2 regions of the Micromonospora noduli genome follow, and region 2 is predicted to be linked to the other one. Evidence: riboswitches for the same ligand, from Rfam matches in the RefSeq annotation. Region 2 holds a riboswitch; the other holds the start of a gene.
What was found. A riboswitch is a leader RNA that binds a small molecule or an ion and turns the genes downstream of it on or off. The one in region 2 is predicted to bind cobalamin.
Positions count from the first base shown of each region.

Region 1: linked by a shared signal. The riboswitch ahead of MED15_RS33050 (CbtB domain-containing protein) and the one ahead of MED15_RS03015 (acyl-CoA thioesterase) in region 2 are both predicted to bind cobalamin.

Region 1 covers NZ_PYAC01000043.1:315,355-322,525, reverse strand. The annotation lists gene MED15_RS33065 (MFS transporter) at 1-234, shown strand, start outside; gene MED15_RS33060 (histidine phosphatase family protein) at 314-910, opposite strand; gene MED15_RS33055 (CbtA family protein) at 907-1,677, opposite strand; gene MED15_RS33050 (CbtB domain-containing protein) at 1,668-1,871, opposite strand; cobalamin riboswitch at 1,907-2,050, opposite strand; gene MED15_RS33045 (amidohydrolase family protein) at 2,324-3,202, shown strand; gene MED15_RS33040 (ABC transporter permease) at 3,523-4,530, shown strand; gene MED15_RS33035 (ABC transporter substrate-binding protein) at 4,571-5,623, shown strand; gene MED15_RS33030 (ATP-binding cassette domain-containing protein) at 5,623-6,441, shown strand; gene MED15_RS33025 (aldo/keto reductase) at 6,438-7,171, shown strand, end outside.
Region 2 covers NZ_PYAC01000001.1:706,278-713,448, reverse strand. The annotation lists gene MED15_RS03035 (copper resistance CopC family protein) at 1-265, opposite strand, end outside; gene MED15_RS03030 (Dyp-type peroxidase) at 262-1,476, opposite strand; gene MED15_RS03025 (copper chaperone PCu(A)C) at 1,500-2,102, opposite strand; gene MED15_RS03020 (copper resistance protein CopC) at 2,168-4,246, opposite strand; cobalamin riboswitch at 4,379-4,592, shown strand; gene MED15_RS03015 (acyl-CoA thioesterase) at 4,790-5,236, shown strand; gene MED15_RS03010 (zinc-dependent alcohol dehydrogenase family protein) at 5,345-6,337, shown strand; gene MED15_RS03005 (hypothetical protein) at 6,434-7,051, opposite strand.

The sequences.
Region 1 (7,171 bases), on a different contig from region 2:
GGCGCGGCGGTCGTGGCGGCCGTCATCACGTCGAACAGCACCCCGCAGGGGCTGCCCACCGACGCGGCGTTCACCGCCGGCTTCTGGGTGTGCGCGGGCGTCGCGGTCCTGGCCGTCTTCGCGGCACTGGCCCTGCCCTCGGCGCGTCGCCGTCACGAACAGGCCGTCGCCGCCGGTGTCGACGACCTTCCGCCCGAGCCGGTCGAGCTGCACCTGCCCCACCGGCATCACTGAGCAGGCGGCTGACAGTCGCCGAACGAGCGCAGGCCGTGTCCACTCCTGGTGGCCACGGCCTGCGCCGTTCGGTTCGACCTCAACCTGCTCGCGGCGCGCCCAGTCGGAGCTGCCAGCGCGCGCCCTGGCTGGTGAGCCGGACGACGGCCAGGGCCTCCACGTCCACCTGCCGGTACGTCGCCATCGGAAGACCGAGGGCGTGCACCACCGCGATCCGGATCACCAGTGGGTGGGTGACCGCGATGACGCGTCCACCGGCTTCCTGCTGCTCGTCCAGCCAGCTGCCGACCCGATCCCGCACGGCCGTGACGGACTCACCGCCGTGCGGCGCGGACCCCGGTGCGGACAGCCAGTCGTGCAGCGCCTGCGGCTGCGATTCAGCGATCTCCTCCAGCGACCGTCCGGACCAGTCCCCGTAGTCACAGTCGGCCAACGCGGTCTCGATCGTCGGCAGCAGGCCGAAGGCGTCGGCGGTCTGTCGGGCGGCCACCGCGGGGCTGGACAGGCAGGTGGCGTTGACGCCGAGGGGCCCGCGCCGGTCTGCGCCCGCCTGGGCCTGGGCGAGTGCGGCACGCAGGCCACCCTCGTCCAGGCCGTCGTCGGCGCCGCCGAAGCGGGCCCGGCGCAGAGCGGCGGTGTGACCGTGGGCGACCAGCCGAAGGCTGGTGCCGGTCACGTGCTCGGCAGTGCGGTGCCGGCCCGGCGACGCCGCTCGTGGTGCATCAGGGCCGCGAACAGCAGGCCGATGCCGGTCCAGAGCACGACCTGGGTGCCGAGCGAGGCCAGTCGGAAACTCCACAGCAGGGTCGCCGGGAAGTCCGCCGGAACCTCCTGGAAGGACGGCATCACCACGTACGACACTGCCGTGACCAGCAGGAACCCGCCCGTGGCCCCGGCGGCGCGCAGCCACGTCGGCGCCTGGGCACCGACCGACCGGTAGCCCAGCGAGCCGGCCCACACGGCCACCAGCCCGAGCACCACCATCAACAGGTAGGTGACGGTCCGTTGGTTGATGGTGGCCGGGTCGCCGACCGCCGGCGGGTTCGCCGGGTACTTGACGAACGGCACGATCACCGCGCCGAGCAGCGCCCCGCCGGCCAGCAGCAGACCCGACCGCCCGTCGTCGTCGCCGCGACGCCGCCGGGACAGCAGGACGTACGCCGTGGCCAGCAGGCCACCCATCGCGGCCCCGAACAGGCTGGTGGCCAGGAACAGACCGCCGCGCTGACCCGACCGGCCGACCAGGGCGTCCTCGTGATCGTGCGCACCGGCGGCGGGCTCGGCGTGCGTCGCCGCCTCCTCGATGGCGATGGCTGCCTCGACGTGCGGTTCGCCAGCGACGTACGCGAACGCCCCGGCCAGCAGGCCGGCGATCAGGCCGGCCAGCAGCCCGCGGACGAGGACGGCGAGGAACGGGGGAGCGGCGGTGGTGTTCAGTGGCACGGGACGCCCAGCAGGTGCCGGCCGTCGTGCATCAGCTCGTGCAGGTACATCCCGCTGCGCGACACCGCCCCCTGGTCGAAGGCGACGAGGTACGCCAGCAGGGTGAGCACGGCAACGGTCGCCAGAGCCGTCCACATCAGACGCGCACTGCCAGCGGGGTGCACCACCGGCTGGCTGGAAGCGGAGCTAGACATGAATACACGAACCTCCCCAGGGATGACGCGTCCCCATCGCAAGGCTGCGGACGACCGAGCGTCCTGGCTCGCGGCCCCAGTTGTGGTTGGGGACCGCTCACAGTGGCGCGACCGCGCCGGATTCACACCGGCTTCCCTCGCGTCGCCGCAGATAGTGGGTCGACGGTAGCGGTGCCGCCTCGGGCGGTCAACCCGGACCCCGGGCACCGAACGCGGCACCCATCGCTCGGTCAACGAGCCGACCGAGCCGCAGGGTGCCGGCGGATTCGTCAGACCAAAAGGCGACACTGCCGCAAGCCGGTCGTAGCGCGCGTTCCGCGACTCGTGAACACTCTGTTACCGCTAACATGGTCAACCTGCCAGATCGGCTCTGTGGCTCCGGGTCGACCCGGAGGGTTTCGATCAGCGGCGGGGCGGGGTGCAGAGTGGACGAACACACCAGGACGGGGCCGGTGACGACCGGCGAGGTTGCGCGACGACAGGGCATTGTCGACGCGCATCATCACCTCTGGGTCCGGGCGCGGCACCCACAGCCCTGGATCGACCCGCACACCATGGCCGCGATCGACGACGACTTCACGCCGGTCGAGCTCGCCCCGGCAACCCGGGCCGCCGGGGTCACCCAGACCGTGGTCGTCCAGTCCGTCGCCGTTCGGTCGGAGACGCCCGAGCTGCTCGGCATCGCGGCCGACGACCCCCTCATCGCCGGGGTCGTCGGCTGGGTCGACCTCACCGCCGCCGATGTCGACCGTCGCCTCGCCCGGCTACGCAGGGCCCGCGGCGGCGAACGGCTGGTCGGGATCCGCCACCTGGTCCAGTCCGAACCCGACCCGACCTATCTCGACCGCCCCGACGTGCGGCACGGCATCGCCGCGGTCGGTGCCGCCGGCCTCGCCTTCGACCTCCTGGTGCGCCATCATCAGCTGCCGGCGGCCGCCCGGCTCGTCCGCGACCTGCCCCAGGTGCGGTTCGTCCTGGACCACCTCGGCAAGCCCCCGCTCGGGCGCGCCGATCTCGGTGACTGGCAGCGCGACCTGCTGGCCCTCGCGGCCGAGCCCAACACGACGGCGAAGCTCTCCGGCCTGGTGACCGAGGTGGACGGCCAGCCCTGGACGGCTGCCGACCTGCGGCCCGCAGTCGAGCACGCCCTGGACGTGTTCGGCCCGGATCGGCTGATGTTCGGCTCGGACTGGCCGGTGTGCCTGCTCGCCACCTCGTACACCCGCTGGGTCACAGTCCTCAATGACCTGCTGGACCCGCTGTCCGACGACGAGCGGACCGCGATCTGGCGTCAGACCGCCAGCCGGGTCTACCGGCTGGCCCCGTTCTGAGACGGCAGCGCCTTCCCAACTGGGGACATAGCATGTTATCGATAACACGCTGACGGCGGCAGCGATGTCGATGTGGTCGGACGTATGCCTTCGGCGGTGCAAGTAACGATGGCAAAACATGCTCGCAAGACCTTGGCAACATACGTGAATGCGTGGCATGGTAACGCCTGATCGTGGGAAACATCCGACCTATCTCCAAGGGATGTGTGGCCATCTAGCCGCACCACCGTCCGAGCGGGGTCGGTCGCTCACAGGCGTTCGGCTCGTCGGCGGGTCCCCGTCGGACGCCGGCGCCGCGCTTGGGGAGGTCAGGTCCGACGATGAGTAGCGCCGAGGCAACCGCCGGCACGCAGCGCGGCGAACTCAGCGACTGGTTCCGGGAACGGATCTCCCACGCCGTCTCCGAGTTCACCGCCGCGACCGCGCTGGTCGTCCTGTTCATCGCCTTGACCTTCGCGAGTCCCTACTTCCTCACAGCGGACAACCTCTTCAACATCGGCGCCCAGACGGCGGTGATCGCCATCATCGCCACGGCCCAGACGATGGTCATCATCACAAAGGGCATCGACCTGTCCGTGGGGTCCGTCGCCGCGCTCGCCGGCGTGTTGGGCGCGATGGTCGTGCGCGACCTCGGCTTCTCGCTCTGGGCGGCGACGGCGGTCGCGATCGGCGTCGGCGCACTGGCCGGGCTGTTGAACGGCCTGCTGGTGACGGTTGCCCGGATTCCGCCGTTCATCGCGACGCTGGGGACGATGTCCGTGGGTCGGGGCCTGGTCTTCATCATCACCGGAGCGGTCGGCGTCTACGGCCTTCCCCGGTCCTTCCAACTGCTCGGCAACGGGCAGATCCTCGGCATTCCGTTCGCCGTGGTGATCACCGTCCTGGTCGCCGTCGGGGTCGCCTTCCTGCTCTCCCAGACCCGCTTCGGTCAGTACACCTACGCGATGGGCTCCAATCTGGAGGCGGCCCGCCGCTCCGGCATCCGGGTCGGGCGGCACCTGACCGGGGTGTACGTGCTGGCCGGCGTGCTGGTCGGGCTGGGCGGCATGATCGCCGCGTCCCGGGTCAACTCCGGCCAGCCCAACTACGGGATCTCGCTGGAACTCGACGTCATCGCCGCCGCCGTCATCGGCGGGGCCAGCCTGTTCGGCGGGCAGGGCCGGATCGTCGGGACCATCATCGGCGCGTTCCTCATCGCCCTGGTCCGCAACGGCGCCGTCCTGCTCGACATCAGCATCCACTACCAGCAGGTGATCGTCGGCGTGATCATCTGGGCCGCCGTCTACTTCGACCAGTACCGCCGCCGGCGGCTGGAATCACGGGGTTGACATGCCATTCCGAGAGTCCGAACGAGGAAGGACACACACCATGGCACACACCACCACCAGCCGGCGGACGCGAGGACGACTCCTGCGCACGCAGGCGATCCTGGCCGCAGCCGCGGCGACCGCCCTGCTCAGCGCCTGCGGCGGGGTCGAGGTCCGTGACGGCGGCGACGGCGCGACCAAGGACGCGAGCGGCCCGTTGAAGCTCGCCGTCGTACCCAAGGCGGTCGGGGCCGACTACTGGAACACGGTCAAGGCGGGCGCCGAGTGCGCCGCGCAGCGCGCCGGGGACGTCACCGTCCAGTGGGACGGGGTGACCACCGAGACCGACGTCGAGGGCCAGGTCAACCTGATCCAGAACTTCGTCACCAAGAAGGTCGACGGCATCGTCTACGCGGCGACCGACTCCAGCGCGCTGGCACCGGCGACCGACAAGGCACTCAGCGCCAACATCCCGGTCGCCATGATCGACTCCGGCACCAGCCCGCAGCCGTCGAACGTGCCCCTCTTCGCCACCGACAACCGCGCGTCGGCGACCGAGGCGGCGAAGCTGCTCGCCACCGAACTCGGCCCCGGCAACCACGAGGTGGCGCTCGTCGAGTTCCAGCCCGGATCGCAGACCAACACCGAGCGGGTCGACGGCTTCAAGGCCGGTCTCGCCCAGTACCCCAACCTGAAGCTGGTCGGCCAGCAGCCGAGCCGCAGTGACGTCAACGAGGCCCGACGGGTCACCGAGAACATCCTCACCGCCAACCCCAAGCTCGCCGGCGTCTTCGCGGCCAACGAGCCGAGCGTGCTCGGTGCCGCCCAGGCCATCCAGGCCGCCGGCAAGTCCGGCAAGGTGGTCATCATCGGCTGGGACGCGGCCCCGGACGAGATCGCCGGGGTGCGCAACGGCCAGATCTCCGCGCTGGTCGTGCAGAACCCGTTCAAGATGGGCTACTTCGGCGTCGACAAGATGGTCAAGCACCTTCGGGACAAGGCGCCGCTGGCGTCGGCCGACACCGGCGTCACGTTCGTCACCAAGGAGAACATCGACTCGGCGGAGATCAAGGCGGTGCTCGAGCCCAGCTGCGCCAACCCGCCGGTGCAGTGATGGGCGCGATCCCCACTGCCACCGCGGACAGCCATCAGCAACCCACCGACGCGGAACCGCCGGTCCTCGAAGCCCGCGGCATCGTCAAGCGATTCGGGCATGTGGAGGCGTTGCGTGGCGCCGACTTCACGGTCCGTCGAGGTGAGGTCGTCGCGCTGATCGGTGACAACGGCGCCGGCAAGAGCACCCTGATCAAGACCCTGTCCGGTGTGCACCCACCCGATGAGGGCGAGATCCGGGTCGGCGGCCGCCCGGTCCAGTTCTCCACTCCGGTCGATGCCCGACGGGCGGGAGTGGAGACGGTCTACCAGGACCTCGCCGTCGCCGACGACCTCAGCGTGGCCGCCAACCTGTATCTCGGCCGGGAGATCCTCCGCTCCGGACCGCTCGGCCGGCTCGGGCTGCTGGACAAGCGCGCCATGCGCCACGGCGCCGCCGCCGCCCTCGACGAACTCGGCGTACGGATCCCCCGGGTCACGACCCCGATCGCGATGCTCTCAGGTGGGCAGCGGCAGTGCGTGGCGGTGGCCCGCGCCATCATCTGGGCAACCAACGTGGTCATCCTCGACGAGCCCACCGCGGCCCTGGGTGTGGTCCAGACCGGGCGGGTGCTCGACGTCGTTCGGCGTGCCCGTGACGCCGGCATGTCGGTGGTGCTGGTGAGCCACAACATGCCGCAGGTGCTCGAGATCGCCGACCGGGTCGAGGTCCTGCGCCTCGGTCGGCGCGCCGCCCAACTCCGCGCCGACGAGGTCACCACCGACGATCTGGTCGCGGCGATGACCGGCAGCACCAACGTGGATCGGGACGAGCGGTGACGGCTGTCGTCCAGCGGGGCGCGCGCGATCCCGCCCGTCCGACGACCCGCAGCGGCGTCGGTTCGCCGCTGCGGCTGAGTCCACTGGGCTTCGGCGCCTCCCAGGGCGGCAATCTCTACCGCGCGACGTCGGACGAGCAGTTCGCCGCCGCGGTGGACACCGCGTGGGCAGGCGGCGTCCGATACTTCGACACGGCACCGCACTACGGGCTGGGCCTGTCCGAACGGCGCCTGGGCGCGGCCCTGCGCTCCCGCCCGCGCGGCGAGTACGTGGTCTCAACGAAGGTCGGCCGGCTGCTCGTGCCGTCACCGGAGACGGCGCACCGGCGTGATCCGGAGGGGTTCGACGTTCCCGCCGACCATCGCCGGGTCTGGGACTTCAGCCGCGACGGCGTACACCGTTCCCTGGAGGCCAGCCTCCGGCGCACCGGCCTGGACCGGATCGACGTGGTGTATCTGCATGACCCGGACGAGCACTGGGAGCAGGCCACGCGCGAGGCGATCCCGGCATTGGTGGAGCTGCGGGAACAGGGCGTGATCGGTGCCGTCGGGGCCGGGATGAACCAGTCCGCGATGCTGGCCCGCTTCGTGGCGGAGACCGACGTGGACGTGGTGATGTGCGCCGGCCGGTACACCCTGCTGGAGCAGGGCGCCCTGACCGACCTGCTGCCCCTCGCGCAGGCCCGCCACGTCGGCGTGGTGGTCGCCGGCGTCTACAACTCCGGGCTGCT
Region 2 (7,171 bases):
CGGTGGGAAGCTTCCGCTTGGCGGCGTCGGTGAGCACGATGGTGGTGAACGCCGGGTCGAGTCGCTGCATGAATTCGAGCGTGACCTCGGTCGGTGTGCTCGGCACTGTCGCGTCCCGGGCAGGCGTGGCCGTCCGGAGCGAGTTGTGCGCCCAGGCCGGGCTGCCCGGGATCAGTACCGCCACGAGGACGGCGAGCACCGCCGCGCCGAGCCGGACGGCGGTGGGCCGCGACGACGGTACGGTCATGACGGTTGGCGTGGTCATCCGAGCACCTGCTCGCCGATCCACCCGCCCGGTTGACATCCGGGCGGGATGGCGAAGACGGCGGAGCCGATCGGCGTGGTCCACTCGTTGAGCAGGTCCCGGTCGGCCAGCCGGCGCTGGATCGGCAGGAACTGTCGGGCGATGTCGGCCTGGTACGAGGTGAAGATCAAGCCGCTGTCCGCGTGGCCCTCCGCCGTCGGCACCCCGTCGTAGTTGTAGGGCCGGCGCAGGATCTTCAACCGGTCGTCGGTGACGTGGGCGCGGGTCAGGTGAGAGAAGTCGGGGATGACGGTGAGGCCGTCGGCGTCGGTGGCGGCGAAGTCGGGTTCGTCGTGTTCGGCGCTGCCGGTGAGCGGTGCGCCGGTGTCGAGCCGTCGCCCGACGGCGAGTTCGCGGTCCGTTCGGCCGAGCAGGTCCCACGTTTCCATGTTCATGCTGATCCGCCGGAGCACCACTGTGGTGCTGTCGCGCAGCCACGCCGGGCCGTCTGCGACCCAGAGCGCGGTGTCCATGGGCGCGCCGGGCCGAGGGTTGGCGGTCCCGTCGAGCTGACCGAACAGGTTGCGTTGGGTATGGCCGCCCGGCTCGACACCGGGGCTGCGCCGGAAGCCCTGCTGGACCCACCGCACCGTGGCGAACGGTCGGCTGTCCTTGATCAGGACCCGCTGGGCGTGGGCGACGGAGATCGCGTCGTCGGCGCAGATCTGCAGCAGCAGGTCACCGCCGGACCACGCCGGCTGGAGCCGGTCGATGCGGAACGACGGCAGGTCGGTGACCGATGCCGGCCGGCGGTCGTCGACGCCGGCCGCCCGGTAGAGGCCCGGCCCGAAGCCGAAAGTCACCGTCAACCGTGCCGGCAACAGCCCGAGTTCGGCCTCGGTGTCGGCCAGCGCAGGTCGGCCCTGGGTGAGCCGGGCGGCGTCGTCGGTGAGCAACCGCAACATCCGACCCAGCGCGGCCCGGTCGACGCCGGCCCGCACTGTGAGGGCCACGAACGACGCGTGCGCCTGCGGTTCGGTGGCCACCCCGGCCTGTCGAGCGCCGTGGAACGGCTCGACCAGCCCGCCGACGGTCGCCGCCAGCGTCGCGTCGGCGGCGGTCGCCGACGGCGGCCCGGTCCTCCCCGCGCGGGTGGCGGCGATCGTGGCACCGCCGGCCAATGCTCCGCCGGCGGCCAGTGCTCCGCCGGTGAGCAGGCCACGCCTGCTCACCGGTCGGACCTGTGGTGTCTGCGTCACGATGCCGGGCTCATGCTCATCTCCGGCGTGGCGCTCATGCCGGGCATCGGCTCACCGTGCCCGGGGGCGTAGCTCTCCTGCGCGCCGGTGAACGGCTTGGCCACGGCGCGGAACTGCTGGGTCCTGCCGTCGGCGAAGGTCAGGGTGACTGTCAACTCGTCGCCGGCCTGAACGGGCTTGGTGAGGTTCATCAGCATGAGGTGGTCGCCGCCGGGCTCCAGGGCGTGCGTGCTCCTGGCCTTGATCACGATGCCGCCCTGCTTCTGCCGCATGACCATCTTGCCGTCCTTCACGGCCATCTCGTGCAGCTCCATCGGCGACAGCGAGGTCGTCGCACTCGTCACCGTGACGTCGGTGTCGCCGTCGTTGACCAGAGTCCCGAAGGCCGCCGTCATGCCCTTGTCGGCCGCCTTCACCCACGGGTCACGAATGCCGAGCACACCAGCGTCCGGGTTGGCCGAGGCCGACGCGGACGGGCCCGCCTGCGCTGTCGACGGCGAGTCCGACGAGCCGCAACCGGCGACGCCCACCGTCAGGATCGCGGCGACGAGGATGGCGGCCGACCGGCGGCGTGAAGCGTTCGGGCTGGTGGTGCGCATGTGTTCTTCCTCCGATGGTTGCTGCTGGGAGGTTGGTCGGCCGCAGCTCGGAGAAAGTTCCGGACTCAGGGAACGTTGATCGTGAACTCCCCGGTGTGCACAGTGCCGGCGACCTGGAAGTCGAAGAAGGCCCGGTACCGGCCTGAACTCGGCGCGGTCAGCCAGAACTTGACAGTCCCGTCGACCAACTCCTGCTCGGGGTGGACGTGCACGTAGCCGAGGTCACCCTCACGCACCACGACCAGGTGCCCGTACGCGCCCAGGTATCGCTCCAACTGCGCCGGGACGGTCGGGTCGGCGCTGACCTGGAAGTGGATCGGCGCCGTCACCCCCACCGTCGGGGTGCCGGTCATCGACACCGCGTACGGACCGGCCGTCGCCTGCGCCTGCGCCGGCGGCAGCGCGGTCGGGCTGTGCGCGCCGGGCACTGTGTGATCAACGCCCAGCACGAGAGGCTGCTGGGTGCCGTCGGCCGCGGTGACGGAGAAGTCGGCGAAGACGCGGTAGCCGCCGGGTCGGGCCAGCGTCAGGGGCACGCTCCAGGTGCCGTCGGACGCCATCGTCGGGTGCAGGTGCTGGTAGCCGGTCAGGTCGCGGCCCACCACGATCAGGTGCAACGGCTTGTCGTGCACGACCGCGAAGCGGGTCGCCGCCTGCCGGTCGGTCCCGACGATCCGGAACCGGTAGTCCGCGCGTACACCGGGCGGTTGGGACCGCTCCATTGGTTGCAGGGTGTACCCACCGGCGCTGACCGTCGTGCCGGTCGCCAGCGTCGCGCCCGTCGCGTCGTCACCCCGATGCGTGTGCGGCCCCGTACCGGCCGGGTGTTGGTGCCCGTCGGTCGCCGAGCCCACCTGGCCCGAGGCGGGCGGCCCACCGGCTGACGGTCGTGCGTTACCGGCCGCCGGACTCTCGTCGGCGGTGCCGATACGGGCCAACCCGAACCCGGCCAACAGAGCGATCACCAGACCGCCGACGAACAGCGCCAGGTGGGTGTTGCTCAACCGGGACCCAGGCGTCGCGGCGGCCAGGTCCGTGTCGGGCCGTGGTCCGGGGTCGACCGTCGGCTCGCCCTCCGTGCTGGCGAGGGCCTTGGTCACCTGATCGGTAGGCGTCGGATCGACCGCAACGCCCGTGCGGGCCGTGACGACCGTGTTGCCCTTGCGCGCCGCCGGCACTGTGGCGGGCCGCCGCTTGTCACTCGCGGTACGCGCGACGACGCCGGTCGCCGCGCCGACCTTGCCCCCGCCGACTTTGCCAGCGCCGGCCTTGCCCCCGACGGTCTTGTCCCCAGCAGCCTTGCCGCCGACGGTCTTGCCAGTGCCGGCCCTGTTCGTGGTACGGGCGCCACCGCCGCGTCGACCGGAGGTCGCCGCCGAGGTACGGCCCCGGCCGGTGGGTGTGCCGCCGGATCGGCGACGCCAGACGACGAACCCGGCCACCGCCCCGACCGCCGCGACCGCCGCCGCCCAGCCGGCCCAGGCCAGTGCCCCGGGACCGCTCTCCTCGGTCGACCCGGTCGACGGGGCCACCGCGGCCGGCGGGGTCGACGGATCGTCCGCGGTGGTCGGCACCGCCGAGGCCTGCCCGGACGTGTTGTGCTGCTCGGTGGCGGACACCAGCGCCGGGTCCGGCTGGGTCGACGGCGGGCTCCATCCCTTCGGCGCTGCTGTCACCCGCCCGTCGTAGCGGAAGGTCAGGGTGCCCCGCACGGTGTCGCCGTCCGAGGCGACCGACAGGTAGCTCACCGAGTACTGGCCCTTGGCGGGCAGGTGGGCGACGGACACCACAGCGGGGAACCCCGTCGTGTACTCCCGTGGCTCGAACTGCCCGTTGACCAGGAAGTACTCCCGCACCGGCTTCTCCAGCGGCTTCGGCTCCCCCTGCGACCAGCCGTTGTCGACACGGGTGCCGCCCGGGGCGGTGATCGTGAAGAACGCGTTGGCGGCGGCCTTCTCGGTGAAGTAAAGCCGCACCTCCGTCAACGGCTCGCGCACTGTGGCGCCGCTCGCCGGTGTGGACGCGGCGAGGGTCCCGTGCGCTGCGGCGGGTTGGGCGGACGCGAGGAGGGCGACCGCCGAGGCGAGGAGGAACGCGAGGAGGCCCGAGACCACCCGGCCGCAAGTCTGGGGGAGACGACGCATCTGGATATCCTCACCCTCGCGAGACTTTTTTCAAGAGGCGACGATCTTCTTCCTCAGACGACTAAAAGTTGACGATGAGGCCATCCGCCGCTGCGGCAGGACGCCCCGGGTGGACAGATCCCCTGGCCAGCTATGCTCGCCGACGGCGCTGGTTCGCCCCGTCGTGACCGGCTGGGCGTCGTAAGAGGGAACCCGGTGGAAATCCGGGGCTGCCCCGCAGCGGTGAGTGGGAACGACCGCCGTCATCAGCACTGGGCCAGTGGCCTGGGAAGCGACGGCCAGTAGGGGACCGGCGCGACCGGTCAGGCCCGCGAGTCCGAAGACCTGCCGGCGCCGCGTACACAACCGTGTGCGCTGCCGTCGGCCTCGCGGGTGGGCTGAGCGGGTGACGGGCCGTGCGTGTGGCACACGGCCAGGTCCTCGCCAGCGTGTGTCCGCGACCCGGCGGTGTGGTTTCCCGAGGGACGGACTACCGCTGTGCACGACACCACCACGATCGCCGGTCGAGCGCCGTCGGCGTCGCACCTGACCCTTTCGCAGATCATGGACCAGCACCACACCAACCTGATGGGTACGGTGCACGGCGGCCGGATCCTCAACCTCATCGACTCCGTCGCCGGTGTGGTCGCCGCCCGGCACTCCGACGGGCCGGCTGTGACCGCCGCCATCGACGAGACGGCGTTTCTCCGCGCGGTGCGGGTCGGTGACGTCGTGCACGTCGACGCCCGGATCACCTGGGCCGGCCGCAGCTCGATGGAGGTGGCGGTCAAGGTGACCGCCGACCGGTGGGACCGGGCGGTGCCGCCCACCGACGTGGCAACCGCCCACCTGGTCATGGTCGCCATCGACGACGACGGTCAGCCTCGGACGGTGCCGCCGCTGCTGCCGGAGACCGATGGGGACCGACGCCGGTACCGGGAGGCGGAGATCCGCCGGAAGCACCGACTGGCGCTGCGGCGCGCGCTGCTCGACGGTGCCGAAGACGACTGACCCGGGCGTGGTCCGCCCGTGGCGGCGCTGGCGCGGTCCGAGGAACCCGCCCCGCCGCCCATCCGGTCGGATAGCGTCCATGTGAAGCCTCGATCACGGAGAGTGTGGATGGTTATGCGCGCTGCGGTGCTGCGGGAGTTCGACGTTCCGCTGACGGTCGAGGAGATCGATCAACCCACCCCCGAGCGCGGGCAGGTGCTGGTGCGGATCGTCGCCAGCGGCGTCAACCCGCTCGACACGAAGATCCAGGCAGGTAAGGCCGCGCACGCGCGCGTCCACCTGCCTGCGGTGCTCGGCCTGGACCTCGCCGGTGTCGTCGCGGCGGTCGGCGCGGAGGTGACCGGCTTCGAGCCGGGAGACGAGGTGTACGGGCTGTGCGGGGGCGTGGGCGACCTACAGGGTTCGCTGGCCGAGTACGCCGCAGTGGACGCCCGGTTGCTGGCCCGCAAGCCGAACGCACTCTCGATGCGGGAGGCCGCCGCGTTGCCCCTGGCGGCGGTCACCTCCTGGGAAGGGCTGGTCGACCGGGCTGGCGTCCGCGCCGGGCAGAAGGTGCTGGTGCACGGCGGTGCCGGCGGGGTCGGTTACGTGGGCGTCCAACTCGCCCAGGCGCTCGGCGCCGAGGCGTACGCCACCGGCGGGCCGGCGAGCATGCGGGTGATCGAGAGTCTGGGCGCCGTGCCGATCGACTACACCACGAGCAAGGTCGAGGAGTACGTCGAGAGGCACACCGGCGGCGAGGGCTTCGACATCATCGTGGACAACGTCGGCGGCGCGACGCTCGACGCCTCGTTCGCGGCGGTGCGCACCTACCATGGGCACGTCGTCAGCGCGCTGGGCTGGGGCTCACACTCGCTCGCCCCGCTGTCGTTCCGCGGCGCGACCTACTCCGGCGTGTTCACCCTGCTGCCGATGTTGACCGGGCGCGGCCGCGAACACCATGGCCTCATCCTGCGCGAGATCGCGACGCTGGCCGACGCCGGCGCGCTGCGCCCCCGACTGGACGAGCGCAGGTTCACGCTCGACACGGTCATGGACGCCCACGACCTGGTTGCCGGCGGCACCGCCGAGGGCAAGGTCGTCGTGGACGTCGCCGGTTGAGCCGAGCCGTTCGTTCACGCCGAAGAGGTCGCTGGTTCGGTACCAGCAGTATTGGGATGGCAGGTTGACCGCTGTGTCGTAAGCGGTGATGCGCGCTTACAGCTCTGGGGGGCCGAAAGGCTGCCCCTCCTTCGCTACGAGCTCCAGACCGGCGAGGTTCGCAATCTTCTTCATGCGCTCAAAGACTTCGTACCTGGCGCTCTGTATTTCGTCGTCTGTTCGTCCGACTCGCCACCTGAACACCTGCGCCCGCAGCAGGAGCGCGAGCTGCAACACGTGGTGGTCTAATGCCGCCAACAGCTCCGGTGAGTCCTCCTGGGCATCGACCTCCTGGCGGAAGACCACCGCGTACTGAGAAGCCTGCTCCACCTCAATCAACAGCGCCGCGAACCGCCGGGGTAGATCAGGAAGGTGGGGTGCCACCTCCCGCATTAACTCGCTGAGGCTCTGACCCACCTCTTCGCTACTGCCGTAGATCACAGCCGACTCATAGTCGACGGCCGCTCGTGTCAGCACGTCGCCCGCGTCTCGCGCCCGCTTGCCCGTTTCCCGCTTGTCTTGCGTCCGCACCCGGTACCACTCGATGAACATGTTGCCGAAGACCCCGCCGAGTAGCCCGGATGCCAACGCAATCAACGGCGAAACCCACCAGGGACCAACTCCGGCGCTGTTGTCCGCAGCGAGCAAAGGGATGACGACGGCCTCTTCTGACAAGAGAGTTCCTTCCGGCGCGGTCCGCACGCCAGGCCGTCGAAGGACGGCGAGTAGTGACTATCGACGCCTAGCCTTGACGAGATTCGCCCAGGTCACTGGCTGCAAGGTGCCGCTCGGCCT